One region of the Aliiglaciecola sp. LCG003 genome, then DNA from elsewhere that is predicted to be linked to it. Evidence: predicted binding sites of a transcription regulator. Region 1 holds the regulator's gene; each other region holds the start of a gene.
The links. The regulator sigma-54, encoded in region 1, starts transcription at its own class of promoters, with help from an activator protein. The targets are predictions, from matches to a motif close to GTTGGCACGNNNNTNGNNT.
Positions count from the first base shown of each region.

Region 2: the regulator sigma-54 is predicted to act here: its motif matches at 2,678-2,696, upstream of QR722_RS05110 (DUF3192 domain-containing protein).
Region 3: the regulator sigma-54 is predicted to act here: its motif matches at 3,724-3,742, upstream of QR722_RS08825 (ANTAR domain-containing response regulator).
Region 4: the regulator sigma-54 is predicted to act here: its motif matches at 2,730-2,748, upstream of flhA (flagellar biosynthesis protein FlhA).

Region 1 is NZ_CP128185.1:3,724,066-3,731,696, forward strand. Features, by position in the region: gene QR722_RS16195 (calcium/sodium antiporter) at 1-168, shown strand, start outside; gene QR722_RS16200 (KpsF/GutQ family sugar-phosphate isomerase) at 186-1,154, shown strand; gene kdsC (3-deoxy-manno-octulosonate-8-phosphatase KdsC) at 1,154-1,708, shown strand; gene lptC (LPS export ABC transporter periplasmic protein LptC) at 1,705-2,265, shown strand; gene lptA (lipopolysaccharide transport periplasmic protein LptA) at 2,252-2,797, shown strand; gene lptB (LPS export ABC transporter ATP-binding protein) at 2,797-3,522, shown strand; gene QR722_RS16225 (RNA polymerase factor sigma-54) at 3,585-5,060, shown strand; gene hpf (ribosome hibernation promoting factor) at 5,087-5,374, shown strand; gene ptsN (PTS IIA-like nitrogen regulatory protein PtsN) at 5,393-5,839, shown strand; gene rapZ (RNase adapter RapZ) at 5,836-6,681, shown strand; gene QR722_RS16245 (HPr family phosphocarrier protein) at 6,699-6,953, shown strand; gene mgtE (magnesium transporter) at 7,069-7,631, shown strand, end outside.
Region 2 is NZ_CP128185.1:1,212,534-1,220,164, reverse strand. Features, by position in the region: gene QR722_RS05125 (acetyltransferase) at 1-274, opposite strand, end outside; gene QR722_RS05120 (GNAT family N-acetyltransferase) at 1,183-1,848, opposite strand; gene QR722_RS05115 (DUF2789 family protein) at 2,015-2,245, shown strand; gene QR722_RS05110 (DUF3192 domain-containing protein) at 2,270-2,632, opposite strand; gene QR722_RS05105 (hypothetical protein) at 2,791-3,108, shown strand; gene syd (SecY-interacting protein) at 3,110-3,652, opposite strand; gene queF (NADPH-dependent 7-cyano-7-deazaguanine reductase QueF) at 3,710-4,561, shown strand; gene ppnN (nucleotide 5'-monophosphate nucleosidase PpnN) at 4,581-5,939, shown strand; gene QR722_RS05085 (DUF3192 domain-containing protein) at 6,071-6,445, shown strand; gene QR722_RS05080 (hypothetical protein) at 6,481-7,631, shown strand, end outside.
Region 3 is NZ_CP128185.1:2,046,565-2,054,195, reverse strand. Features, by position in the region: gene QR722_RS08845 (VOC family protein) at 1-264, opposite strand, end outside; gene QR722_RS08840 (alginate export family protein) at 411-1,232, opposite strand; gene QR722_RS08835 (hypothetical protein) at 1,277-1,471, opposite strand; gene QR722_RS08830 (CmpA/NrtA family ABC transporter substrate-binding protein) at 1,884-3,029, opposite strand; gene QR722_RS08825 (ANTAR domain-containing response regulator) at 3,026-3,637, opposite strand; gene QR722_RS08820 (hypothetical protein) at 3,977-4,294, opposite strand; gene QR722_RS08815 (EAL domain-containing protein) at 4,620-6,731, opposite strand; gene QR722_RS08810 (glycoside hydrolase family 9 protein) at 7,238-7,631, opposite strand, start outside.
Region 4 is NZ_CP128185.1:3,149,655-3,157,285, reverse strand. Features, by position in the region: gene xdp1 (exosortase-dependent surface protein XDP1) at 1-683, opposite strand, end outside; gene pssA (CDP-diacylglycerol--serine O-phosphatidyltransferase) at 1,005-1,829, shown strand; gene QR722_RS13775 (PEP-CTERM sorting domain-containing protein) at 2,037-2,642, shown strand; gene flhA (flagellar biosynthesis protein FlhA) at 2,788-4,887, shown strand; gene flhF (flagellar biosynthesis GTPase FlhF) at 4,938-6,266, shown strand; gene QR722_RS13760 (MinD/ParA family ATP-binding protein) at 6,263-7,129, shown strand; gene QR722_RS13755 (RNA polymerase sigma factor FliA) at 7,126-7,631, shown strand, end outside.

The DNA.
Region 1 (7,631 bases):
TTCATTGATGAAAACGTCGCTAGCCGAGATGTCTATGCGATGTTATTCATCACGAGTCTGATGATAGCCTTTAGTTTCAATCTTCGTGGCACCAGACGAATCAACCGATGGGAAGGTGTGGCACTAATATTGTGCTATTTCGCCTATTGCGCCTTTTTATTCTACTAAATTAAGTGAAACTAAGTATGTCTTCACCGTTTAGACTGTCAGCGATTAAGGTGCTTGAGATTGAATCTCAGGCTATTTTGCAGCTGCAACAATATATCGATAGCAGCTTTGACAAAGCCTGTGAATTACTGCTTAACTGCACCGGCAAAGTAGTCGTTTGTGGGATGGGGAAATCTGGACATATCGGCAAAAAGATAGCAGCTACGTTGGCTAGCACAGGTACACCGGCATTTTTCATGCATCCTGGCGAAGCTAACCATGGCGATTTGGGCATGATTAGTGAACGCGACATTTTACTGGCCATTTCTAATTCTGGTGAAACCGTTGAGTTGTTGAATCTGTTACCTGTCGTCAAGCGGCTTAAAATTCCAATTATTTCCATGACCAATAATAAACACAGCGCATTAGCTAAGTATTCTGATGCAGTGTTGTGTGTCAAAGTTGAACAAGAGGCCTGTTCGTTAGGATTAGCTCCTACCGCTAGCACCACCGCAACCTTAGCCATGGGGGATGCACTGGCGGTCGCCCTGCTGGATGCTAATGGATTTACTCCGGCGGACTTTGCCCTGTCTCATCCAGGTGGAAGTTTAGGTAGGCGGTTATTACTTACTATCGAAGATATTATGCATACTGGCAGTGAGCTTCCTCTAGTAAAAGAAGCACAGACCATTAGTAGCGCACTAATGGAAATATCCAGTAAAGGGCTAGGTATGACTGGCATCATTAATGATGAAGGTCTACTTAGGGGTATCTTCACTGATGGTGATTTACGCCGCATTTTGGACAATCGAATCGATATTCACTCGACGGCCGTCTCACAGGTCATGACCTCTAATAGTATAACCGGCCGAGCAGATATGCTTGCAGTTGAAGGATTGAATCTAATGGAAAAGCACAGAATAAGCGCACTGTTCGCAGTGGATGACAACAACTTACCTGTAGGTGCGCTAAATATGCACATGTTGCTCAAAGCTGGAGTGCTATAATGTCGACTATTGATACCCTGTATGGTCCGGTAAAGAACAACCTTATCCGTAAGCTGAGTAAAGTAAAACTACTGGTATGTGACGTGGATGGCGTGTTTTCTGATGGAAATATTTACATGGGTAACAGTGGGGAAGAGCTCAAAGCATTTAATACTTTAGATGGTTATGGTATCAAAGCGATGCTAAAAACCGGTGTAGAAGTGGCTATTGTCACCGGCCGAGAATCTGCCATAGTTGAGACTAGAATGTCCGCCTTAGGTGTATCCTTGATTGTACAAGGCGAAGAAAACAAAAAATCGGCCGTAAAAAAGATGATCAGCCACTTGGGAATTAAAAAAGAAAATGTAGCCTCCATTGGTGACGACGTTGGAGATATTGGCATGTTCCAAGAAAGCAATGTCGCTTTTAGCGTACCCAATGGCCACCCCTATGTTCGTCAACAAGCCGAGTATGTGACCCGTACCTATGGTGGCGCTGGGGCCGTGCGTGAAGTGTGCGATTTGATTTTGTTCGCCAATAATAAGTTAAATCATGTCTACGGAAGTAGCACATGAGTCGAATAACTATCAGTATCGGCCTATTATTTTTGTTGGTCTTATTGATTTATGTACCAAGCTGGATGAGCGCAGATCCACAAAACACCAATGAAACTAACGAAGAGTCTTGGCGACCTAACTATCAAGCACGTAACATGCGCAGTACTTTGTACAATGAGTTTGGTGAAATTAATCACCAAGTATTTGCCTTAAAGATGGAACATTATCAGTTATTAGGTTTCACACTCTTTAGTCAGCCACGTTACACCATATATGTGGCGGATCAACAAAACCCTTGGCATGTTGAGGCGACAGAAGGAACCTTGTACGACGACAACCGAATTCAATTGGAAACTGATGTTGAAATCCGCAGCTTGGACGAAAGTGGATTTATCCAAACCATCAAGACTCAATTTTTAGAAATTAATCTGGGAGACAAGACCATGATGTCAGATCAACCAGTACAAATTAACGGCAAAAATTTTGTTGTCATGAGCAATGGCTTTTCAGCAAACTTAGCCACACAAGAATATGAGTTAAAAGATCATGTCCAAACACAATATGCTCCGCGCTAGTGCACTAATATTTTTCATCGCCAGCAGCCAAGTTTCATTAGCTGACGAAAATGACTTTGAACTGCCCATAAAAGTCGATTCTCAATCTAATTTTTTTGATGGCAAAACCAAAACATCCATTTTTCGCAAAGATGTCAAAATCACTCAAGGTTCGTTGGAGATTTTAGCGGATGAAGTAGAAGTCATTGCCGGCCTAGGGGAAGGCAAAGAAATTTTCATCGCCAGAGGAGAGCCTGCCAAGTATACCCAGAAACTTGATGATGGAGGCTCCATAAGTGCCGCTGCGAATGAAATCAAATATGAAGTCAGTAGCAGAACCCTAACCCTTTCTGGAAATGCTGAGCTGAATCAGGATAGTAGTTTAGTTAAGGGTGAGTCGATTATCTTTAATATGGAACTGGAACAACTGGTAGCAGAGAGCAGCGACAACGGTGAAGGTGGAGTAACCGCGATTTTTCAGCCGGACAGTTTACGCAAAAAATCAGATGATAAAGAATCTGAGCAGCAACTTGAACAGGATAAAAAACCTTAATGGCTACCTTAAGAGCAACCAATCTAGCCAAAGCGTACAAATCTAGACAAGTAGTACGCGACGTTAGCTTAGAGGTGTCCACTGGACAAATTGTCGGTTTGTTGGGTCCCAATGGCGCGGGTAAAACCACTACATTCTATATGATAGTGGGCTTGGTGCCCTTGGATAAAGGCGAGATCATGATTGATCAGAAAGAACTGACCTTTCAGCCCATGCATATCAGAGCCCGCGAAGGTATAGGTTATTTACCTCAAGAGTCGTCCATCTTTCGCAAGCTTACTGTGTATCAAAATATTATGGCTATTTTGCAAACCCGCAAAGAGCTAAGCGCTACACAGCGAGAAGAACAAGCCGATTCTTTGTTAGATGAATTCAATATTAACCACATTCGAAACAGTTTAGGAATGAGCCTGTCTGGTGGCGAAAGACGACGAGTTGAAATTGCCAGGGCCTTGGCTGCATCCCCCGAGTTTATTCTGCTTGATGAACCTTTTGCTGGTGTTGATCCTATTTCGGTAAATGATATAAAAAAGATTATTCAACACTTGCGCGAGCGAGGTATTGGGGTGTTAATAACGGATCATAATGTTCGGGAAACTTTGGATGTCTGTGAAAAAGCCTATATAGTAAGTCATGGTGAACTGATCGCATCAGGCACCGCAGAAGAAGTATTAAATAATCAACAAGTGAGAGATGTATACCTTGGTGAGCAATTCAAGCTATAGTTAAGGTATCAAGAATTTAACCCACAGCTTTCTGGCTAACTGAGTAAGAACTTAAAAAATAAATGAAACCCTCGTTACAGTTAAAATTTAGCCAACAACTCACAATGACTCCGCAGCTTCAGCAGGCTATTCGATTGCTGCAACTGTCGACCCTTGATCTCCAACAGGAAATACAAGAGGCGCTTGAGTCTAATCCGTTATTGGAGATAGAAGAAGGCTCTGATGGCCCTAGCGGTGACGCTGCATTAGCTGAAAATAATGGTAACGAAGCGGACGAGATTATCTCTGCAAGTGCCGACACTATGGACACAAATGAGGCATTAGAGAAAAACGATTTACCTGACGAATTACCCATTGATAGTACTTGGGATGACTACATTAGCGCGTCTTCCGCTCCGGCTTCCATCAGCGGTGGTGGTGGTGATGATGACCAAATATTTCAAGGTGAAACCACAGACAACATCCAAGATCATTTGTTGTGGCAAATGCGCCTCACTCATTTTTCCGATTTAGATATCGCCATCGCTACCGCAATTATTGATTCAATTGATGAATCTGGCTATTTAACCATGAGCACCGAAGAGGTGTTAGCCAGTCTCGATGATGATGAAGTAGAGCTTGACGAAGTAGAATGCGTACTCAAGCGCATTCAAATGTTTGATCCCATAGGCTCAGGTTCTCGCTCCCCACAAGAATGCCTAATGATTCAGCTCAATCAATTTTCAGCGGACACACCTTGGTTAGCTGAGGCTAAATTATTAATTGGTGAGCATGCGGAACTTCTCGGCAGTAAAGATTATCGTACTCTTATGCGTAAGACGCGTTTGAAAGAAGAAGAGTTACGGGAAGCCATGCGCTTGTTGCAAACATTGAATCCACGTCCTGGAAGTGCATTACTTATTGGTGAGCCTGAATATGTTATTCCTGATGTAACGGTAATGAAAAAAAGTGGCAGATGGCAAGTCGAATTAAATCCAGACAGCTTGCCCAAGTTAAACGTGAATCAGCAATATGCAGCAATGAGCCGTAGTGCCAAAAATACCAGTGACAGCCAATTTATCCGTTCTCATATGCAAGAAGCCAAATGGTTTATTAAAAGCCTTGAAAGCCGAAATGATACCTTGTTAAAAGTGGCCAATTGTATCGTTCAACAGCAAATTGGATTTTTCGAGCACGGCCCGGAAATGATGAAACCTATGGTGTTAAATGACGTCGCGGAAATGGTCGACATGCATGAATCAACCATTTCAAGGGTAACTACGCAAAAGTATATGCATACACCCCGTGGGATTTTTGAATTAAAATACTTTTTCTCAAGCCACGTGGCGACTGACTCAGGTGGAGAATGTTCATCTACCGCCATACGCGCTCTGATTAAAAAGCTGGTAGCGTCTGAAATTACGACGAAACCATTAAGCGATAGCAAAATTGCTCAACTGTTGGCTGACCAAGGTATACAGGTTGCCCGACGGACCATAGCAAAATATCGGGAGTCTCTTTCGATCCCACCGTCTAATCAACGCAAGAGCCTGCTGTAGGCTCATCAACAGAAGGAAGACGCTTTATGCAAATTAACCTTACTGGCCATCATGTAGAAATTACAGATTCATTGCGAGACTATGTAGACACGAAATTTACTAAGTTAGAACGACATTTTGACCATATAAACAATGTTCATGTAATCCTAAATGTCGAGAAACTCAATCAAAAAGCCGAAGCAACCGTTCACATGACAGGAGGCGAAGTTTTCGCCACTTCTGAGCATAACGACATGTATGCGGCTATTGATAGTTTGATTGACAAGCTTGATCGACAGGTGATCAAGCATAAGGAAAAAGTTAAGCGCCATTAACCTAAAATTTGAATCTTAATGGAAATTAGAGACATACTTACTCCTGACTGCACAAGCTGTGCAGTTCAGGGGACGAGCAAAAAGCGTATATTAGAAATCATCAGTCAACTCGCAGCCCAAAAGCTGCCCGACATTGATCAAACCGATATACTTACGAGCCTGTTAAGTCGTGAAAAACTTGGTAGCACTGGAATTGGTAATGGCATTGCGTTACCCCATGGCCGTTTGCAAGGCATTGATAAGGTTTTGGCCATATTAATAACCTGTAAACCCGCTATAGCCTTTGATGCTATAGATAATTGTCCGGTTGACATTTTCTTCGCCATTTTGGTTCCTGAAGAACAAGCCCAAGGGCATTTGCAAACCTTGGCAACCATAGCAACTAGACTCAGTGATAAGGAAGTCCTTAAAGTACTCCGAAAATGCGAGACTGATGGGCAATTGTATGAGGCAATCATTGGATGAAATTGATCATCATAAGTGGCCGTTCTGGCTCAGGTAAGTCTATCGCTCTGCGGGCCTTAGAAGATTTAGGTTATTACTGTGTTGATAATATTCCGGTCAACTTACTACCCACCCTTACTCACACAGTGGTGGACGAATACGATCAGGTGGCAGTCAGTATCGATGTACGGAATTTACCTAAGATCCCGGGGGAATTAGTAGAGATACTTGACTACTTACCCTCCACTTGGGATATGACCATTGTCTATCTAGATGCCAGCGACGATATGCTGATAAAACGATTCAGCGAAACCCGTCGTCTGCACCCTCTTTCACGCCAGAACAAATCTTTGTCTGATGCAATTCAAGCCGAAGGACAGCTATTAGCGCCTATCGCTGAGCGAGCCGATTTATACCTGGATACTGATAAATTATCGGTACATCAACTAGCTGAATTAGTTCGTGAACGTATCTTAGGTAAAAAGAGCTCAAGATTAGTATTGGTATTTGAATCATTTGGCTTTAAGTACGGGATCCCTAAAGACGCCGACTATGTGTTTGATGCCCGCTTCTTACCCAACCCACACTGGGAGCCGGATTTAAAACATCTTACGGGCCTTGATGCTGCGGTTGAAATATTTCTTGGCTCTCAACCTATAGTGACTAAATTTATTTGGCAAATCCAAAACTTAATCTCCACATGGCTGCCCCACCTAGAACGTAACAATCGCAGTTATGTGACAGTAGCTATCGGGTGCACTGGGGGTCAACATCGTTCGGTATTTGTGGCCGAATCCTTAGCCAAGACCTTTGGGGCGTCCCATCCAGATGTTCAGATCCGTCACCGAGAATTAAACCGTTGATCCGTTGTGAAAGGAAAATGGTTATCGTCAACAAACTCGGCCTTCACGCCCGAGCAGCGACTCAACTGGTTAAACTCGCCACCCAATTTGATGCCGAAGTCACCTTGCAACAAGGTAAAAAAAGCACTTCCGCTGTCAGTGTGCTTGGATTGATGATGTTAGAAAGTTATCAGGGCCGCGAGGTTACTGTGATCAGCGAAGGGCCAGATGCAGAAATTGCTATGGAAGCCATTGAAAAGTTGATTGTCGAAAAATTCAACGAACAAGAATAAGCTCATCCTGCAAAAATATAAACAAACGATGCAGAAGCTAATATAATTGCTGACCTGACTCCCTTACTCCACTAAACTATTAATAAGTTTAATCTTTTCATCAAGCTGTAGGTTCATGGCAGAAGCCCTAGAAGTTAAGCACGCCCAACGACAGCTCAAGGCAATTAATCAAGCCTTGAGTAGTGGCCGTTTTGTGCATGTGCACAAAGTGCTTCACGATATGCCTGCTAGTGATATAGCCCTACTGCTTGAATCAACTCCGACCAAATCTAGGTACGAGTTGTGGCAGATGCTTGACCCTGATTTTTACGGTGATGTTCTCGAAGAACTGTCAGAGGATGTCCGTAATGGCATTATCGGTCAAATGGTGCCAGAAAAAGTGGTCGATGCCCTTGAAGATATGGACATCGATGATTTGGCCGAAACCCTCAGCAGCCTGCCACAATCGGTCAGTAATGATGTGCTGCAGTCCATGGACGAGCAAGATCGTTTGCGCGCAGTAAAAGCCCTATCTTATGGAGAGGATACTGCCGGCTTTATTATGAATACCGACACCATCACCCTGCGTGCTGATGTCACTATCGAAGTAATACTAAGATATCTGCGCTTGCGAGGTGAAATACCAGAAAGTACCGATACCTTTTATGTGGTCAGTCGCAATGACACCTTAATCGGTAC
Region 2 (7,631 bases), 1.9 Mb from region 1:
ATGGAAGATCCGGACACAGGTCTTTAATGGCAGCGACAACTTTAGCCCGCACAAAATTATCGCCAATAGCGACAATCGCACCATCAATGCCATATCTCTTTATTAACCCCGGTAACTCCTGTTCCTTTCCAATAACTGGGTAGCCCAGCGTTTCTTCACCAACACTTCGGGATTGATCTAATAATCCGGCGATTTTATATTTACCCTCTTTTTGCACGATGTCGATGATGACTTTTGCATGGCCCGAAGAGCCGACAATTACAACTGAGTTCATGTTAATGGGGTACCTAATTTGGATGCAGAAAAAATTATCTTTATATATTGCAACATACTCATTCGAGCATAAAGAAGAATGATTACTTTTTGTTGGATTGATGCATTGCTAAATATTAACTTTACCAGCGCTATGCTTGTACCTTCAGTTCCGCTGCTGGCGAAGCTAAATGTTTTTGACTGACAGTCTTAGGGAATCATTAAGCTCTATCAAATAGGCAAATACCCTAAACAGCGGTGGAGCTTACTGAACTATGAGCAAAAACTTCAAATAAAGCGATATTTATAATTACGGCTTTAAAACGAGAAAAGGCGTGGCAGTTTGCACTGTCACACCTTAAAATTTTGAGCATCCCTCTCAGCTATCCTTCGCTACTAGATCGTCCCAAGTTACATCCTTATACGCCCCTTTCCTTCTAATCTCACTCATCCTAAGTGAGTCATTCGTCCTGAATGTGTCCCTTTCCATTAATCCTTGTTTAACTGCACATCCTAACGTACAGTATTTCTCATCCTGAGATTGTCCTAGTCTATCCCTAATGCGATCCTCGCATTCGTCCTTGATTTAACTTCCATATTTCTGCTCTTCATGAGCGTACTTGTTCATCCAATGAATGTGTCCGTGGGCTATCCTTATGTCTTCCTGACCCGTCGTATTTCCCTGTGACGCCATTAAAGATATAGGAAATTATTTTTCGCGCCATAGTAAAAAATGGATTTTTTTACGCACGCATTATACTAAAGTCTAATTCCTACTAAATAATACATATATAACAATGCGTTATTCTATTTGGTACGCCTTGTAGTAAGCCTTTATTCCGTCATTCACCTACACACTTGTAAGAGATTTCGCACATAAAAAAGCGCGCTTATCGCACGCCGTGATTTTAGGAGTTACCACTGGGTAGGTTAACCTGCAGGGAGTGAATTAATCTTCGGTCGTGGTCTGAACATAATTTGACCATTAATATGTGCAACTTTAAGTTCTTCCACATTTTCATATTCACCATCAGCAAAGAACGACAAACATTTGGGCAAGGTCACATACACACCTACACCTTCACTGTCAGGCTCTTCTAACATCACGCTGTCAATTGCACTCATCAAAACGTGGCCCAAGCCTCGGTGTTGATGATCAGGATGAACCCCTATAAAAGACAACATATGGTAAGTTTTATGAGGAATATGCTCCCGCACTCGTTGTTCCTTTTCTACCATTTGCCGGGTGCCTAGAAACCCAGCAGTGAGTAACATTTTAAGTCGCCAATGCCAAAAGCGTCCAGGTGCAAAAGCACTATTGGGACTAATCAAACAAGCCACTGCGAGTAAACGCCCTTGTTCAAATAATCCAATCATGGGTTGTTTTGCCGTCCAAAATGCGTTCAGCTCTTCACGAATTGCCCCCCTTAAACGAGACTCATAGCCTTCCCTTTCAGCTTCAAATATATCCAAAAATAAAGGATCATCATGATAAGCTTGATAGAGTATGGAAGCGGCTATTTTTAAATCTTCCGCAGCCAGATAAACCGCCTTGATTTGTTCTAATGGGTTTAAGTGTTCAGCAGTATTGGACATAATTGGCTCTCGGTTACTTTTTAGCTACTCTACCTAAATTTTAACCGCATGTTAACAAGTTGTTAATGTTAATTATTTTAGGCATACCGTATGGGATGTGAAAAAACCTGTATACTCAATATGGCACTTATAAAGACGACAATCAAAAATAAGGAGAAGTTCAACTATGTTAGCTGACAATCTTTCTATGCAAGACCTATTTATGCAATTAGGTTTGGATCATGACGAAGAGTCGATGGAAGCATTTTTTGAGGCCCACGCAGGCTTAGATCCTGCGACTAGATTAGAAGACGCGTCCTTTTGGTCTGAATCACAGGCTACTTTTATTCGTTCCGAATGGGCAGAAGATGCCGAGTGGGCCGAACTGATCGACCAACTCAACATCCGTTTGAGATAATTAGTTCAAATCTAGGTTGGGGTGTTAGAGCGTATTATACGCAGCTTCGCCCCAGCCAATTAGCAAACCGTTCTTGAACACCAAAGGTGTACATTCATCTTTAGTGGTGACGCTGTCTCCCTTGACTCGTTGAGTGCGATAAAACAACACTTGAATTTCGTCATCTTGCTGTTGATGCAACTCACTAAAATCAGGCGTTCCCATCCGATTTCTGATGCTTTTAATCGTCGAGTTTGTAGTCAAATTAGCAATGTAACTACGGTTATTCTGTTCCTTTTTTTCCCAGTCAGAGTGATAGGATGAATCACCATCTCCGTCTACCGAGATAACACAACCACTCAGGGCGATGGGTAAAATAAAGGCGACTGCAAGTAACGATTTTTTCATTATTATTCCTTTTCAAAAATGTCAGTGTTTAATTAACTGTGATCTATACAAATATAAGGCCAACTTTTAAGATTTTGATTTTAAACAATATTTTTTAAAGTAAATAATAACTTACTTTGATAATATGCGTTATTCACTAAAATTTAGCGGTTTTCATCATGTCTCAAAACCTCAGTTACATCGTCAACCTGTGCCGTAAGATACAGTCGAACGGGCAAAAGCCCTCAGTGGCCCTCATTAAAAAATCCGCCAATAGACCCTTGCCGTTGCCCGAAATTATAGGTGTGCTAAGACGTTGGAATGATGCTCCCCAGCAATTTGCCGATATTAAGCTAGATGAAGTCGAGCATGAAGCGCCATCAGTCCCGCCCGACATTCAGCTTACTGCACTGAGCCAGCGGGTTGACCAGCTGGAAAAACAACTAGAAAACCTGCTGCAACAAGTGCAAGTTTTAAACTCAAAACCAGCAGATTAGGTTAAATCCGAGGCTGCAGTTGTTGTAAGAATTCAACTAGATTTTCAGCCAAGACTTCAGTTGGCTCCAAACCCACTTGTTCCAACATCACGCGGCCAGAGGCATTATCGATGGATATGAAAAAATCATCTTCGTCAGTCACGGCAAAAAATAAGGTTTCGGGTTGCTTCAAACGCCGCTTCATTAATACGTGGCCAATCAGGTTTTGCTGAAGTCTTTCAAAATCAGCTTGATTCCATGGCAATAACAGCTGTAAGTTTCCTCTTGGAGTCTTGGCATTGAGATTTTCACTCCAGTAACAGGTAAAATACTCGCTTAGTTGCGGGTTTACTTTAAGATCCAGCGCTTGCTCAAAATCTGTTAGGGTGGCATGCTGATTTTGGCGAACCGGCAACCAAGGGACCCATTCATCTTGCTCTCCTTGTTGCTGATAACAGGGAGATGGCCAGTTTTGGTCAAATTGAAGCACCATAGGCTGGGATGCATCGTGATGGGCTTGGATATAATCGGTTACAAATCTATCTAGTGCTGAATGAATTCCCACAGGCTACACTCTCTTATAATTCAAATTTTTAAACAGTTTATCTATTGAGACCTTTAAATGACAAAACTTTCCGGTGATAAGCCCGAAAAAAATAATATCCTCGCGCAGCTTTCCTTGGGGAAAGCAGTTGAATATGCTCAAACTTATGCGCCTGAGCTCCTGCAAGCTGTCCCCCGCAGTCTAAGCCGTGACGAAATCGGCTTGACTGGCGAGCTACCTTTTTGGGGAGAGGATTTATGGAATGGCTACGAGTTATCCTGGCTCAACAGTAAAGGCAAACCGCAAGTGGCAATGTTACGCTGTACCGTACCCTTCGATACGCCAAATTTGATCGAATCGAAAAGCTTTAAGCTGTATTTGAATAGCTTTAACCAAACTCGACTGCCCTCTAGCCACGAATTACATCGTCGTCTAAAAAACGACCTATCTGCTTGTGCGGGCGGAGCGGTAAAAGTTGAGGTGATCCTGCCTGCACAATTTTCTCAACAACCCATAGCCGATCTTGCCGGTAAATGTATTGATGAACTAGATATCGAGATAGACGCATATCAATTATCACCCCAATCTTTAACTACACTTCCAGCACAAGTGACAGAAACCCTGATGAGCAACCTGCTCAAATCTAATTGCCTGATCACTAACCAACCGGATTGGGCCAGCGTGATGATAAAATACCAAGGTAATCAAATTGAGCGTGAAAGCTTACTGCGATACTTAATTTCATTCCGCATGCACAACGAATTCCATGAACAATGCGTTGAACGCATTTTCACTGACATCAAACAATATTGTAAACCTGACAAACTCACGGTCTATGCACGTTATACCAGACGTGGCGGCTTGGATATCAATCCCTTTAGAAGTGATTTTGAGCACGATTACGACACCGCTCGTCAGGCGCGCCAGTAACCTATCAAGAGGTATAAATATGACATCGATTCAACTCAATCCAGTAGGCACGCTTTCCCAGTTATCCCAATTTGAAGTGGACAAACTCAAGCAGTCTGTGGACGGGGAATTATATAATCTATTTAGAAATTGCTGCTTGGCCGTGCTTAATTCTGGGGTAGAAGAAGATAATTATGAAGAAATGTTCGAACCCTACCAAGATTTTTCAGTCAATTTAATTCGCCGCGAGCGTGGGGTGAAGATTGAATTAATTAATCCTCCAGCAGTGGCCTTTGTAGACGGCAAGTTGATCAAAGGTGTGCATGAACATTTGTTTGCTGTGCTGCGTGATATTTTACATATGGCGGATAAATATCACTTTGACGAAGGCGAGATTTCTGAATCCCGTCAACTGACAGATATTGTATTTGACATGCTGCGCCATGCAGAAGTTATCAAAGTAGGCAGTGATCCCAACATGGTGGTCTGCTGGGGTGGACATTCTATTGGTGAAATTGAATACACCTATACGAAGAAAGTCGGCTATCAACTGGGCTTGCGCGAAATGAACATTTGCACTGGCTGCGGACCCGGTGCAATGAAAGGGCCAATGAAAGGCGCAGCTATAGGGCACGCCAAGCAACGGTATTCTCAGGGCAGGTACTTAGGGATCTCTGAGCCTTCAATTATCGCTGCCGAGCCACCAAACGCCATCGTCAATGAACTGGTTATCATGCCCGATATCGAAAAACGTTTAGAGGCATTTGTCAGAATAGCCCACGCTATCGTTATTTTTCCCGGCGGGGTTGGTACGGCGGAAGAATTATTGTATTTACTAGGTGTAATGCTGCATGAAAATAATCGTAAGCAGGTACTGCCGATTATCTTAACCGGTCCGGTGCACTGTAAGGAATATTTTGAATCGATCGATAAATTCGTCGGTGCCACCTTAGGCGCAGAGGCCCAAGCTTTGTATGAAATTATTATTGATGACCCTGAAAAAGTCGCCCAAACCATCAAGCGCAAGCAGGAATCGGTTAGTGCCCATCGCCGCGAAAAAGGTGACTCTTATCTATTCAATTGGTCGTTGAGTATAGAGCCGGAATTTCAAAAACCCTTTATTCCAACTCATCAATCAATGCAGGCCCTTAATCTCCATTTCACCCAGCCTAAAGCTGAACTTGCCGCCGCGCTACGTCAGGCATTTTCTGGCATTGTGGCGGGTAATGTGAAAGCCGAAGGGATCAAACAGATCCGCCAGCATGGCCCTTTTACCATCAATGGTGACAGTAAGCTGATGGCTATGCTAGACACACTGTTGGAGTCATTTGTTGCGCAACAACGGATGAAATTGCCAGGCAGTCAATACAGCCCGTGCTATCAGGTTGAAACGCTCTAAACTAAATAAAAAGGGCTTTATTCGGCAAATAAACCCCTTTTCGCGATCAGTGGTCTTTTATCGGGCCACTAATTTCATTACCATAGCGGTATTAATATTTGTACTGTTAACTACGGATCGTCAGCTCAATTATGAACAGCAAAGTTGTTAAACGAATAGGCCTTGGGGTCTTACTCTATATAAGCTTCGTTGTGGTATTAGTCATATACAACCCTGACGATACGTCAAAAATGGGCTGGGAAGACCGCCAAGAATTTAATACGGTGCAAATAGCCAAGTTAGAAATGGGCACGCCACGTGATGCTATTTTAGAATTAATGGGTCCACCTGATATCAGCGAAGCCAAAAAAATGGATGACGGCTACGTGCAAGTGCTGTTCTATCGCACTCAGCATAAACAATCTGATGGCATCACCACCCAAGACGAATGCACTCCACTATTATTTGAAGACAACACCTTGGTCGCTTGGGGCGATGGCACCTATCAAGCCTATTTGAACCGTTAATGTCGTCAAACAATTTTAAGGATTGATGCGCCTCTATGCCTATCAATACCGTTGCCAAAACATTTAATACACTAGCGCAGCATATTGATGCCTATGACCCTAACTCGCTCAACAGTGACAAAATCAGCAAGACGCTTAAATTAAGTGAGCAATTTTTAGCGGGTTTTAAACAGTTCCCTGATGTGTTCGTGGCGCAAACCCAACTGTATAAATCCAAAAATAGCTTTACCCATAATCTTGCATTCAATAGCTTGGCATATTGCTCGTTATTGTGTCAGCAACTTAAAATTAATGATCTGTGTTGTCAGCAATTATTGAGTGCAATCATTAGCCTCTACGCTGAACGCAATCAGCAGTTGATTGACTATTACATTGAACAAGGCACTACTCCCACCTCGTTTAAACACATCAAACTGCTCAAGATGTTAGCCAGCGTAAATCAGCAAACTTGGCTGAATGCCTATTCTGTTGCCCGTTACTTATTTATTGGTAGCATCTCTTTGGGGAAATGGCCTCAAACCCTGAGCAAGATCCAACGAGTCGTGTATCTTGCTCATTATCTCGCGGTAGCCAGTACTTCCCATCAGCGTTTTAAAGCACGTCCTTTCGGAGAGGTGATGAAAAATGCAGTGCAGTCTTGCCCTCCGACGTGGCTAGAAATGCTCAGTGTATTAATTGATTACCCTAGCTTGATCCCGCCTGGCAGTTTACTCAAGACCCAAAATAACACCTCAGGAATGGTCTTGAGCGTGTCTGACAACCGTGTATTGATCGCCCAATTAGCCTCTGGCGAACGTCAACAACCCTTGTTACTGCGTATCGAAAAGCAAAACATCAAGCGAATCTCTGCGCCCCAAGGGGTCAATGGCTTTAACCAAATGCTGAATTGGTGGAATGACGCGTGGCTATTGGAGCGAGACGAGTTTTCGCCTCCCAAGGATGACTATTTTGCCTTGGATAAACCCCCAATGGTGTTATTGGAAGTGCAGGAACAATTAAACAGCGGTGACGTTGATATTGACAAACTTGCAATGAAAATCAGTGATGAGCCCGCTTTTGGGGACTATCTCAAAGCCACTGCCACCTTGTCAAACCGTCATAAGCAACCGGTCAATCAAGTTAAACATGGATTAATGATGCATGGCTATGAGCGCACCAACAACATGCTGATTGAACTTGCGTTGCT
Region 3 (7,631 bases), 1.7 Mb from region 1:
CTTGGTGATCGTACCGCCATTTTGCTCTATCGTTTCACCAAGCTGTTCTAACTTATCTGTGTACATCACCACCAAAACTGAACCGCTAGCAGTTGCAACCGTTGTATCAGCCAAATATAGGCCCCCAGCTACACCGGCATTTTCAATCGCTAGATATTCCTCGCCATATTCAACGAAAGTCCAGCCAAACACTTGGTTAAAGAACACTCTACTTTTTTGGATATCTTTAACGGGTATTTCGATATAGTTAATTTGAATAGTCATTTGAGCCCTAATGGTGACTTTGCTGTTAACACAAAGTATATCAGCGTCTGATTAAAAGGAAGCAGCAAAACACAACCAAAGTTTGTTGGTATCTACTTTTGTATCCTGCGCAGAATAAGCGGCCACTTTACACCCAGGCTATAATGCTAACTAAACTTACGGGTGAACTGCAAATCCACTTCACTAGCAAAATCCTCGGCGCCGGTAACACCGTCATCTGCGGAAAAGTCATGATATACAACCACGGCCGTACCTCCTAATATAGGCATAGATAAACTTAAATAGATGTCCTTTAGTCCTTGCGAGGGCGTCATTAAAAATTGATCTGAACAACCATTAAATTTATGCAATGTTGCCAAAGGTGTTTGAAAGCCGAACTCACCATTGTCAGAACCGAGTATTTCATAGGCCAATTTTGCGGTGACTCCATTGAATAGCAAGCCTGTTTCAGCAAAAAAGTACTTAGCATCATAATCAGATATATCTGTGTGGTTATGCTGGCTTGCATATTCAAAGGCGTAAAGCAGAGTTATCTGCTCAACTGCTTGTTGACCCGAAAAGCGCAGGCTATAGGTATCCAATTTGTTCTTTGCTTGTTGTTTAATCTCTAGCAAATAACTATAAGCGGTTAAATTTCCAACGGAAGATGAATAACTAAGGTTTAATACCTGGTCTTTAGCATCTAGATCTGTTTGTTGGGCAAAAATTCTCCGTTTTGTTAAATAGGCATATTTGATAGCAAGTTGCTCAACAGGAGCATAATTCACCGTGAGCCCATCAAAGGTCTGTCTGACTTGTTGCCATCCAACGTGACCTAAAAATCGATGATTCTCAAAGGTGATAACTTGGCGACCCAATTTAATATCTAGCTTTTCATTAGCATAACGAATAAAAGCCTGATCGAGCGCGGTAAAATCAGGATCGGAGACTACTGAATATTCACCAGCCTGATAGCTTGTTACAGGCAAACTGTAGTTTCCCTGCCCCATTACAATCCGGTTATCTTCAAACTCTAGCTAGCGGAGATCCCACTTACGTAACGACTAACCAACGCCAATCGGGTGCGCAGGGTCAAAGCACCAGCGTCTTCAAGGGCATTATCTTGGTCAACTGACTCATATCGCAAGCGCATATCTAGTTTTACACTGCCTTGGTAAAATGCGACTGATGCTTGAGAGGCTTCTGTGCACAGCGCTAGCACGCCCAATACGCCTCCGCACAACAGACCTTTACCGCTAATTTTTTATTGTTTTCATACTATTCACCAAGCGCAGATTATTTTTAACCATGATGCCCAGTTAGATAATTTAACTGGTATCACTTTTTACATGTTAAACACATGAAAAAAAGGTAAAAAAAAGCCCACACAAACTTCAGATCACTAAAAATTGTGTAGGCGACATTGCCAACAATTAACAGCTTAACTGCCGTTAACTAAATAGGTCTTATTTTTCTTTTGGCTGGTGTAAATATAAAAGTCGTTAGACCTTGGTGTTAAATAGTAGGTGACCTAGCCACAGGTATCTATCCCAAAACTACCTAAGCAGAAAGAACGCCATGAAATATTTATCCATTAAATTCAATAATTTATAAATATGACATTATGTTTTAATGATTTATCAGGATATAACACGGTGCAAACGGGCACCATCAAAGTGCCTCAAAGCCTCATCGATGTTAGTTAACGCATGTTGGTCCAACACCTTCTTCATTTGTTGATAAATATCGGGCCGGTAAACTTTTGAAACAAAGGAGGGCTGAATGGTACTGATATCTATCTGTCCTGCATTATGCATTTGCTTTAATAACCATTCACCACGAACTAGCTCTGGCTGATTAATCGAACCATTATGCCGAGCAGAAAATTGATTATATGAAGGTATACTGCGTGGGCCTGTGGATTTGTGAGTCAGACAGCTTCCTAATAGCGAAGGTGCGATAACATCCAGCGGTGCATCAAGGTAACGGCTCTTGCTTAACACTCGAGCAGCCTCAAAACAATTAGGTATGGTTTCTAGCCAACTACAAGCTTGTTTAAGAGCCGCGCATAGCGCCAAAACTGTATTAGGATTTTGGGTATAGTAAGACTCAAGTAACCCTAATACTTTTTCTGGGGAGTCTTGCCAGATATCAAAAGATGTTAACGCTGTTATACCAATGCCTGAACGCACGGCTTTTGCATTCCAGGGGCCGCCAACACAAAAACCATCAATTTCACCGGCTTCCATAAAATTAACCATACTGACTGGCGGGACCACAACAATATCTACATCATCGTCACTGATATGACCTGATTTTAGCCAATCTCTCAATTGATAATAGTGACAACTATAAGGAAATACATTTGCAAAACTTAATTTAGCGGTCCCCGTTTCTTTGCGTTTTGCAACAACCTCTTGCAATAAATAAGCTGCCATCGGCAAGGTAATATGGGATATTTTATTGGCTTGTAATATTTCTAAATGTAAGGATTCAGATAGTGTTATTGCATTGCCATTTAAGCTAAGGATCAAAGGGGTGATTACCGGTGTTGGCGCAACACCAAGCCCCAAGGTACTCGCAATCGGCATAGGTGCCAGCATTTGTGCAGCGTCAAGTAAGCCAGCGTGTAATTTATCTCGTAAGGTGGCCCAGGAGTTCTGCTTTAATAAATTCACATTTAAGCCCCATTCTGCAAAAAAACCAAATTCTTTGGCTACAATCAGTGGGGCAGAATCAGTTAGAGGAATAAACCCCAAATTAATATCTGTGGTTTCCAAAATCATCGACTTCTCGCTCCTGTATCTAGATTGTTTAATATGCTCAATACGGTTTTAGCTACATCTTCTATGCATTGGCCAGAGTCCATCGCAGTCTTGCGCATTGAGTGAAAAGCTTGCTCTTCCGTCAATGATTTCTGTTTGATTAAGGCACGCTTCGCCTTATCAACTATTTCTTTAGCGTTGAGTTGCTGCTGAGTGTCATATAACTGATTTTTCATCTGATGAAACTGGGTAAACCGAGCGACAGCCGCATCCAAAATAGGTTTAACACGACTAGGTTCCACATCCCCGACTACATAGGCACTCACGCCAGATTGAATTGATTGGTTAATAACCTCAGTGTCATTTTGCGTACTAAACATGACAACGGGTTTTGGGTTAAAGTTCGAAATGGCTGATAAGCTCTCCAACATATCTCGACTAGGGCTTTCAATATCAATAACAATAATATCCGGTTGTAGACTATCCACCATTTTCAATAGGGACGCCGGCTGCCCCTGATGCTGTGCAATACTATATCTAGAGTCGCACAAGGCATCCGACACGTCCTGAATCTTGGCCAAATCGACATCTATCAGCAACACTTTCATTTTATCTGCTAGTTCTGGCATCAGGTTAGCGTCTCGCTTTAGGGTTCAATATCTGTGTTAAACCTTGTGATAGGGTTTTACATAGTGATTTAGTATTAACCAGTCAAAAGCAAAGCGCAGGCCAGTTAGATTTGGATACTGAAATTCTTCTGAGTTATTAAGCTAAGGCATTGATACAAATAGCGATATTAAGTTTGGGTTAGATTTTTCAATAAATTGAGAGCAGAAATTACGGAAATATTTATTACCCATCGCACCATATACGGGCAAGCGTTAACTAAATTGATGCCTTATTTTGTAAAATAGCCTGCTAAGCAGGCTATGAATTTTGTTAAAATATGATTGTGTTCGCGTAGAGCACTAGTCATTTTTAGCGCGCAAATAAGCATAAATTTCTGTGGCATGACGCTGTTTTGAAAATGTAACCAGATCCATCCCATCACAAGTAATGCCGTTGTGGGCCAAAATAGCTTTTGTTACGGCTTTGGGGGTAGATGCGACTTTCCCTACGTGGGAGCGGATTTTGGATTCCATTAATTTAACATTGTCCTCCAGTACAGCTTGGCAATAACCCGCATAAAAAACGTCACCTTCGAACCGATACTCTAGCGACTCTTTTAAACCCGCATTAACCTGTGCACAAGCACACATAAGTAATATTGCGATTAGCTTTTTCATAGTATTCTCCAAACCCTAAGACCATTCTTAGGTGTTTAAAGTTATGCATGAAATTTTCGTTAGTGTCTGTATGAATGCTGTATCACAAAGGTAAACGACTTGTAAGTCAGATAGTTACAGCTATATTTCAAAGTTACCCAATTGTTTTTGTTGAATATTTAATAACACGTTAGAATTCAATGTTATTAACATTTAAAGCCAGTCGACAAAATGATCTAAAAACAGAAGCCATTACCTTTAAATTGTTGTCTTGATAACAGTACTTGTGAACGGAATTAACAGCAGTAAGGTTAGAGTGGCGCTTAATTAATGGGGAATACCTATATCAGATAAGCCAAGAATCATCCGCTTTCCAGTTAGCAAGCCATTCAGGAAGGTCAGCGGCCGGCATCGGTCGAGCGATCCCATAACCTTGGGCCAACTCACAACCTAGTTTTAATAATGCAACACCATGTTCGATGGATTCGACTCCTTCTGCAATCACTTTACGCTGGAAAGCTTTGGTCAATCCAACTACCCCCTCAACGATGGCCAGATCATCATCATCTTGTAGCATGTCTCGCACGAAGCTTTGGTCAATCTTGATTAAGTACGCTGGTAAGCGCTTAAGATAAGTAAGTGAAGAATACCCTGTACCAAAGTCGTCTATAGCGAAACGCACACCCAAATCATGGCATGCATTCATAGTAGTAGACACTTGGCAGGTGTCATGTAATGCGGTTGTTTCTAAAATTTCCAATTCTAAGCAGTTTGGATTGACCTCAGGATTGAGTGCTAATATTGCTGCTAATTGAGCAGTGAAATTGTTTTGTTGTAACTGATATGCACTAATGTTAACACTAATCGGCAGGTCTACCCCCACACTTCTCCATTTAATAATTTGCTGCAAAGCCGTGTCGATAACCCATTCCCCCAGTTTTAAACTAATCAAATGCCCCTCTATCACAGGTAAGAACTCAATAGGCGGCACTAAACCATTGATTGGGTGCTGCCAACGAATTAATGCTTCAACGCCTACTACTGTGCCTGTACGCATATTGACCTTTGGTTGAAAGTGCAAGACAAACTCTCCCTTAGCCAAAGCCAAGCTTACATTTTCAATACTTTCCAACTGCGTCTTGAACGCTGTATCTTGTGCAGTATCAAAAAGGTGGAAACGGTTTTTACCGGCTTGTTTAGCAACGTACATAGCTTGGTCAGCATGTCGCATCAATTGGTCTGCATCTACTCCATCCTGTGGATAAAGGGTGACACCAATACTGGCTGAAACTTGCATTACTGCATCACCCACGGAAACGGGTTCAGACACAGCTTTGAGTAGGCGCTTTAAAACAAGCTCACCATCTTCAATCTTTTCTAAATCAACCATTACTGCGATAAATTCATCACCACCTATTCGAGCTAATGTATCACCTTCTCGCAATGCTTCTTTCATACGCTGAGACACGGTAATGAGCAACTTATCGCCAACATTGTGACCAAGACTGTCATTTATGGTTTTAAAGCCATCTAAGTCCATAAATGCAACTGCCAGTGATAATTGACGTCGTTGGCATTGCACCATGGCCTGGCTTAGCCGGTCTGCAAGTAATACGCGATTGGGGAGATTGGTCAGGGGATCGAAATGGGCAATTCGCTCCAGCCGTCCTTGATACGCCTTCATTGGTGTAATATCGGTTGATAGTGAAATGTAATGCTGTACCTGTCCATTGGTATTCTTCACCGCACTAATAGTCAGCATTTCAGGGTATACCTCACCATTTTTACGACGATTCCAAATCTCACCACGCCAATAGCCTTTTGCTAGGATGGTACGCCACATTTCTCCGTAAAATTCAGCTGATTGACGACCAGATTGAAGAATTCTTGGATTTTGACCCAGCACTTCTTCTTCAGCATACCCAGTAATACGGCTAAAACTCTGATTGACCTCTATAATAGTAGCTGTGGAATCGGTGATCATGATACCTTCATGTGCATGACTGACGACACTGGCTGCTCGTTTTAATCTTTCTTCGATTTGCTTGCGAGGGGTAATATCATGGATTATCCCCACCAGAAAGTAATTTCCGTTGCTATCTACGAATCTGTTTTTTCGGGTCAAAATTGTTTTGGTCTGCACCCCACTGGTAGTGAGAGTCTCTTCGCATAAAATTTCTTTGCCTTTAGATAATACCTCTCTATCAATAGATAAAAAGTGGTCACGCTCTTCAGGCGGAACTTTTTCGGCCAGGGTTTTACCAATGATATCCTTCCTGGGTAGACCGAAAATGCTGCAAAAAGCGTCATTGACAATTATCAACCTGCATTCGTGGTCCTTTACGAATATTGGGTCTCCTATATCATTGAAAACAGCCTTGAGATACATCTCTATATCATCTGGCGATTGACCTAATTTATTTAAGTGTGTTTTAGCATTATCCAGCTCAGACTTCATCTTTCCCAATCCGTAGTTAAAGAGTAAATAAGGAAAATGCAAGTTGCGAAGATATACAATTCTGAGAGTGTAAGATGTTTATATTTCACCCTTGGCTAGCCAATATATGCAATTAAGACGGTGCTGCACCGCAGCTCGCAATTTACGATCTTTGGACGGCCTAGTAAGGAGCAATATAACCTGAGCTGTTGAGAGCAATAGCTAAGCCCCCTAACCCTTTACATTCTAATTCGGCCTAAGACAGTATAGTCAATGTTCTATTAAAGCACGGAGTTAAAATAAAATAGCCAGTAAATTAATTTATTAAGGGTGTCTTGATTGTGTCCCTTACACACCAATATTGGGATTCAAAGTCCCTTAGATGAATAGCATACTTTTGTGTATTGCCATTTCAGGTTTACCCACAGTGCATGATAGTGCTTTATCGACTAATGAAGAGTCCTCAGGGCCGAGCTAAGGGGATTAAAGAGTACAATTTTCTCACTAAGAATCACTAATTTTTATGCTTATTTAGAGTCATACTGCATGGTATGTAAGCTTGCCAAAACATACACTAAAGGGGCATTCCAATTAATCGTGACTTCATTGGATGCATAGCTACACCAGTCATCTAGGTATGATTTGGCTGGTAATTGTGACGGATAGTTGCATTTATCTTGTTGACCTGGTTGAGCACCTCCGGCAACAAATCCAGGCACGGGATCCTTTATATTATCGGCGTGGGATTGTCGATGGTGGATATCCAGCGGTGTTTTTGCACCAAAACCCGTTAAGTAAGAATAACCTGTTGGGTTACGCCCTAAAACATAATCAACTAAACCCGTAACTGCCGATTTATATTTATCATTTTTAGACAAGCGTTGAGCTTGTAACAAGATAAAGGCCTTATTTAACGCCACT
Region 4 (7,631 bases), 570 kb from region 1:
TCCCAACTGCTATTCGTTGCGCCAGTAAATACTGGATTGTACACGCCAACTAACCAATATTTAGATTCAAAACCGGGAGCAATAGTTTTAGTATTATTTACACCAAGGTTCATGACATCAGTATGGTAGCCCCAACCCTTGCCTACAAGATCACTCCATTTATCATCTGAAGCGAAAGGTGTATTGGTATCTAAAGCGGTTGAGCCAGTGTAACCAAGTACAGTCATATCAGAATCGTTGCTTGCCCAACCAGCACGCAAACCGGTCAGTTCTACTGCGGTATCGAATTCAAACAATACCATGTCAAACTCAGCCCAGTTGGTGTTACTGCCTTTGTTATCCAATGCATGATGCGGATCACTGGTGCTGTCGTCGGCATTAATCGCGCCAATACCACTGCTGTAACTGGTAAGCTGCGCACGCTCAAGAAAGGGGTCTTGGTCGTAAGATGCTGAACCTGGATCACATTCAGGACCCGTCCCACATACGCCGAAATTACCAGAGTTAGCCCAAGCGGTGATTTTCACACCGTTCGCCCCGGCAGATTTATAGATTTGGTTACCGCTGATGCTGACATTAGAGGATGTTAGATTCCAATCTTGCGGAGTGTAAGTCGTGGTGGATGCGTTAGCCAAACTTGCTATCGATAACACAAAAAAACCTGTTACTGCTCTTTTAAACATATTGTGCGTCCTAATTTTCGAAGCTACGGATGTCACCGTACCGATTTCAAAATATCTCTGATCCGAGTTAAGCAACTATTGTTCCAGTTTTATAAAACCGTTTAAAAACAATGGCTTTTCAATGTTATTCGCTGTGGTTAAGGTAAAGCTAAAGTGCTGGTGTAAAAATTCCAGACACTTAACTTTCACACTGCCGGTAAATAGTGACACAATTCTAACCAATTACGCTAGGGATCGCTATTCTATTTGAAAAATCTTGTTTTTCCCTTGTACCGTATCCTAGACGTTATGGTATCTTGTGAGCCTAATTTAGGAGGACTAATGACTGAATCTAAACGTAAAGGTATTTACTTATTACCTAACTTGCTAACCACTGCGGGACTTTTTTCTGGATTCTATGCAGTTGTAGCGTCAATGAATGGCCGTTTTGAAGCAGCGGCTGTAGCGATTTTTATCGCGATGATTTTTGATGGTCTGGACGGCCGCGTAGCGCGCATGACCAATACTCAAAGTGAATTTGGCGCCGAATACGACTCAATGGCCGATATGGTGTCTTTTGGTATGGCCCCAGCACTGGTTGCCTATAATTGGGGGTTGGCTGATTTAGGCAAAATAGGTTGGTTAGCAGCCTTTATCTATGTCGCTGGCGCTGCCCTGCGTTTGGCGCGCTTTAATACTCAGCTAGGTGTGGCGGATAAACGTTTCTTCCAAGGCTTAGCCAGCCCGGCGGCTGCGGCGTTAGTCGCAGGGTTGGTCTGGGTAGGTGAGGAATATGGTCTTAGAGGAAGTGATAACGGTATTATTGTTGCTTTGGTGACAGGTCTGGCTGGTTTGTTGATGGTCAGTAACTTTAAATACAATTCTTTTAAAGAACTTAATCTGCATGGCAAAGTGCCTTTTGTAGCTATCCTATTGGTTATGTTGGTATTTGTGGTGGTGGCTACAGAACCTTCATTAATTTTATTCCTTGTCTTTGCACTTTATGCATTGGCCGGCCCCATCAATACTTTCCGAAGCGTCGATAAAGTTAGGTTGGAAGATGTGGTGGGTGATCACGAAGAACATGATGCGGACTTCAGTAGTGATGAAAATGATCATTCCTCACATGAGGATGATCAGCCTGATGCGGCGCCGAAAACTAAATAAAGTGTCAATAATTTTAACGGATTTATCTATTAGTAAACCAAGCCTAATAGTAACTTGTTGAAATTTATGGAAAATAAATATTGGTTCGTTATTTGCTTTAAAGTCGGTAGAGGTCACATTCACAAAAAGTGATCGCGTAACAATTATTAAAACAACAAGAATGATCGGATACACCAATCCAGATTACAAAAAATATAAGGCCCACTTATGAAGTATTTGAATAAAGTTTTGCTTGCTACAGGTTTAATCGTTTCTACTCTTGGCATGTCTATGACCGCCAGTGCAGGCGCAATCATCAAACAGGACATCTATGTGTCTGTTGATTTTGCAGATTCAAACCCTTACGGGATTGTTGAAGGTGCAAACCAATTAATCGGTTCTATTACCTATAATACTGATGATGCAGATGACTTTGGCTTTTTAAGCGCTGAATCTACCGTCCTTGATCTTAGCCCTGGTACTTTGTCCCTTGGCTTATCTGATGCTGTATCAGCAGAGTTTTCACCTCAGCTATTAACTGCCGGTATTGATATGTTCAATCCGTTTGCAGGTTTAGATTTTTTTGTTGACGAATTTAACCTTTTCGGTGCTTCACCTGATTACGTACTAGCGCTTGAGCTTAGTGCTTTTGGTGGTTTCATGGTGTTAGATGAAATTTTCTATGACGTAAACGGTGATATCGAAGACGTATTCCCAGTTGCGTTTGCTGAAACTAATCTTGGCGCTGTTACTTATGTGCCAGAGCCTTCTGCATTATTGCTAATGCTAGCTGGCCTAGGTCTACTAGTTCGCAGAAAAGTTTCTGCTAAATAAGACGCTTTTGAATGATGAAAACCCAGCTTCGGCTGGGTTTTTTATTTTTGACTATTAAAATATTGTTGTTTACGGCTTTTACTAAAAGCTGGCTCAGTTGTTGCAATCCCACTGTTATTCTCTCACACCGTCAAAAACTCGTTATATGCAACTTACTGGCTTATTAAATAGCGTTGATAAAAATCAAGTAAAGCAATTTACTGGTGGCGTGGGTGCACCTCTGGTGGTCTTGGCCATTATGGGTATGGTGATCTTGCCAATGCCTGCATTTTTACTCGACATCCTCTTCAGTTTTAATATCGCATTGTCATTGATGGTGATCCTGGTATCGGTTTTTACCAAAAAACCGGTGGATTTCGGTATCTTCCCATTAGTCTTGCTAATCGCTACGGTATTGCGACTTGCCTTGAATGTCGCCTCAACTCGTATCGTATTACTGGAAGGTCATGAAGGTGGGGATGCGGCAGGGAAAGTCATTGAAGCTTTTGGTGCGGTCGTAATCGGTGGCAATTATGCAGTAGGTATAGTGGTATTCGCCATACTACTGATCATCAATTTTAAAGTTGTTACTGCCGGTGCCGGGCGGATATCCGAAGTAAGCGCTCGCTTTACCTTGGATGCTATGCCAGGTAAGCAAATGGCGATTGATGCAGACCTAAATGCTGGTTATATCGATCAAGATGAAGCCCGCATCAGACGCCTAGAAATTACTTCAGAAGCGGATTTTTACGGTTCCATGGATGGTGCCTCTAAGTTCGTTAAAGGTGATGCCGTTGCAGGGCTATTCATCATGTTGATTAATATTGTTGGTGGTTTATTCATCGGTATTATTCAACACGATTTGGCGTTTGGTGATGCCATCGAGATTTATACTCTACTTACCATTGGTGATGGTCTAGTGGCGCAAATACCTTCGCTATTACTATCGGTAGCTACCGCAATCATCGTTACCCGTGAAAATGACTCACAAGAGATGGGCGCGGAAATGAAGCGTCAATTGGGTAATCAAAAAGCATTGTATGTGACCTCGGGTATTTTGTTCGTAATGGGTATAGTGCCAGGTATGCCACATATTGCTTTCTTAGGATTTAGTGCCGTAGTGGGTGGTGTTGCTTATTTCAATACTTGGAGCGCTAAGAAGGCAGCGGAAGAACCAAAATCCTTGGATAAGTTGCCGGAACAAAGCTTACAACCAGCTGAAATCAAAGAGCTTGGTTGGGATGATGTACAGCATGTTGACACCATAGGGTTGGAAGTGGGTTACAGGCTTATTCCGCTAGTTGATAAAACCCAAGGTGGCGAGTTGCTGACCCGTATTAAAGGGGTCAGGAAGAAGTTATCTCAAGAGTTGGGCTTTTTAATCCCGCCCGTGCATATCCGTGACAACCTAGATTTGAGCCCAAATAGTTACACTATTGCCATGCTGGGCGTGACCGTAGGCGATGCTGAAATTAGTCATGATGATGAATTGGCGATCAACCCCGGCCAGGTTTTTGGTAAGTTGGAAGGTAAAGCGACCAAAGATCCTGCATTTGGCTTGGATGCGGTATGGATCCGCCCTGAGCAACGTGAACATGCACAGACGTTAGGTTACACGGTAGTTGATTCTGCCACTGTGGTGGCGACACATCTGAGTCAATTGCTGACCAATAATGCCTATCAATTACTTGGCCATGAAGAAGTCCAGCAGCTACTTGATATGTTAGCCAAATCAAGTCCCAAATTAGTCGAAGGTTTAGTGCCAGATTTGTTACCACTTAGTACGGTGGTGAAAGTCCTACAAACTCTGTTGTATGAAGGTGTGCCTATTAGAGATATGCGTAGCATAGTGCAAACATTATGTGAGTATGGCCCACGTACGCAAGACCCTGATGTTTTAGTCTCAGCAGTGCGAATTTCACTGAAAAGACTCATAGTCCAAGAAATCAATAATAATGAAGCTGAACTGCCCGTCATAACTTTGGCACCTGAGTTGGAACAGATGTTGCACCAGTCATTGCAAGCCGGTGGTGAAGATGGTGCAGGTATTGAGCCTGGATTAGCTGAGAAATTACAACATTCCCTCAGTGAAGCCTCTCAACAACGAGAATTGGAAGGAGAGCCAGCAGTGTTGTTGACATCAGGCATGTTACGTCCTGTGTTATCAAAGTTCTTCAAACATTCAGTGATGGGACTGCACGTCTTGTCCTACCAAGAAATACCAAACGACAAGCAAATTCGGATTGTCAGTTCGGTGGGTCAATAAAATGACGATTGTCGAAAAAGACATTCTGTATTCGCTAGTTAGGGGGCGATGTGAAAATTAGACGCTTTATTGGAAAAGACATGCGCGAAGCGCTCAAACAAGTGAAAACTGAGTTGGGCGGTGAAGCTGTGATTATGTCAAACAAGAAAATTGCCGGCGGTATTGAAATTATCGCGGCCTATGACAAACCATTAGACAAACCCAATAACGAGCCGTGGGGAGGCGCCACTACATTAAGTCAAGCGCCCACAAACACAAGACCTCAGGCGAGTCAACCCTCTGCTAAGCCGTCGCCAAACAAAAATATCCCTAGTTTGAGCGAAATTATTGGCGACTCTGGCCCTGATAGCCTACGGGAACTGCTAGAGCAGCAAGGTCAAAGCAGTGACCTATCGAGCAATGTAACTAAAGCTAGCGCGCAACCTGTGCGTAGCTTGCCTGATATTGACAATCAAACTGCGATCACCGAAATCCGAAATGAACTCAATTCCCTACGTAATGTGCTGCAATTTCAGGTATCTGGTTTATTTAAGCAAGAAACTCAACGCAATCATCCTATGCATGGATACCTCTCATCTAGGTTGATCCAAATGGGGATAAGCCCCGCCATTGCTGAAGATGTCGTCTCTTATGCTCCTGAAAATACTGACGAACGTCAGTCTTGGTTATTCCTACTTAAACTATTGTCTAATAAAATTCAGACCACAGGTAATGCTATCTTAAACGATAAAGGGGTAGTTGCACTGGTCGGACCCACGGGGACAGGTAAGACAACTACCATTGCTAAGTTGGCCGCCAGAGCTGCGCAAAAATACGGTGCAGACCAGGTTGCAATGGTAACGATTGATTCATATCGTATTGCGGCATACGAGCAGTTAGCAACCTATGGAAAAATAATTGGCTGTTCAGTAAAAAAAGCGCAAAATGCCCAAGAGTTATCAGATATACTTTTTCAACTTCGCAATAAGCGACTGGTTTTAATTGATACAGCTGGATTTGGGCAACGTGACGCCAGATTGATCAAACAGTTAGATACGTTAAATCAGCATTCTTGTGCTAGTATCAAAAAATATGTTGTGATGCAGGCGAATGCTCAACATCGGGTAATGGAGCATACCCTTAGTGCTTATCAACACATTTCATTGCAGGGATGTATTTTTACCAAGTTGGACGAATGTTACAGTCTTGGTGAAGCGCTTAGTGTGGCAATTGAACACAAATTAGCCGTTAGTTATTTAACGGATGGACAAAGTGTCCCTGAGGATATTAAAGTTGCCGATGCAAAGTATTTAATATCAACAGCGGCTAAGCTTTATAAAAAATATGGTTTGCTCCATACTGGTAAAATCGAAGTTCAAAAGTCGGCAATGTCAGTATGATTGAGGACCAAGCGAGTAGCTTAAGAAGAATGAATCAATCTCGATTAATTAAAGTAATTGCGGTCACCGGCGGTAAAGGCGGTGTAGGTAAAACAAACATTACCCTTAATACTGCAATTTCAATGGCTAAAACGGGCAAGCGAGTCATGGTGCTAGATGCTGACTTGGGTTTGGCTAATGTTGATGTAATGCTAGGTTTAAGGGTCGAAAAAAATCTCTCTCATGTACTGTCAGGTGAATGCACCTTAGATGAGGTATTAGTGATGGGGCCCCATGGCGTGCTAATTGCGCCGGCCACCTCAGGCTCTCAATCTATGACAGAATTAAGTCCAACTGAACATGCCGGACTTATCCGAGCGTTCAGTGAGCTAAGAACCGATATCGATGTACTTATCGTCGATACCGCCGCTGGCATTTCAGATATGGTGCTAAGCTTTTCCCGTGCCTCTCAAGACATCATGATGGTTGTTTGCGACGAGCCAACATCATTGACAGATGCATATGCGCTGATCAAATTACTCAACCGTGAACATGGCGTATTTCGGTTTAAGATTGTTGCAAACATGGTGCGTAATATGCGCGAAGGCCAAGAGTTGTTTGCTAAGTTGTCTAAAGTGACCAATCGCTTCTTAGATGTGGCGTTGGAATTGGTTGCGACTATTCCCTACGATGAGAATATTCGCAATTCAGTGCGTAAGCAAAGGGCGATAGTCGATGCTTTTCCTAGTTCACCTGCTGCTGTAGCGATTAAAGGCTTAGCCGAAAAAGCATTGCAATGGCCTATACCTAATCAGCCTGGTGGCCATTTAGAATTTTTCCTTGAGCAACTTATTGTCGACAAGGCGGTGGGTGGTCAAGGGTGAATAGAAAAGCTGCAGCTTATCAACAACAGGTCAATATGGCCCAATTGGTAGAAAGACATGCTTCTCTGGTTAAGCGCATTGCACATCATCTTTTGGCTAGGTTGCCTGCTAGTGTATTAGTCGATGATTTAATTCAATCTGGCATGATTGGATTGCTTGAGGCAGCGAAAAATTTTGATGGCACCAAAGGTGCAAGTTTTGAGACCTTTGCCGGTATCCGTATACGCGGAGCCATGTTAGACGAAATTCGCAAAGGTGATTGGACACCTCGTTCTGTGCATAAGAACGGTCGTGCCATTACTGAAGCCATTAATCAGGTTGAGCGTGAGACAGGAAGGGACGCCAGAGATGTTGATGTGGCTGAAAAACTTCAAGTTTCTCTCACTGATTATCATCAAATGTTGAATGAAGTAAACGCGGGTAAAATTATTGGAATCGAAGATCTGGGTATTACTGAAGATGTAATTTCTACCGAGCAAAATAAAGGTAGCGATGCTCCATT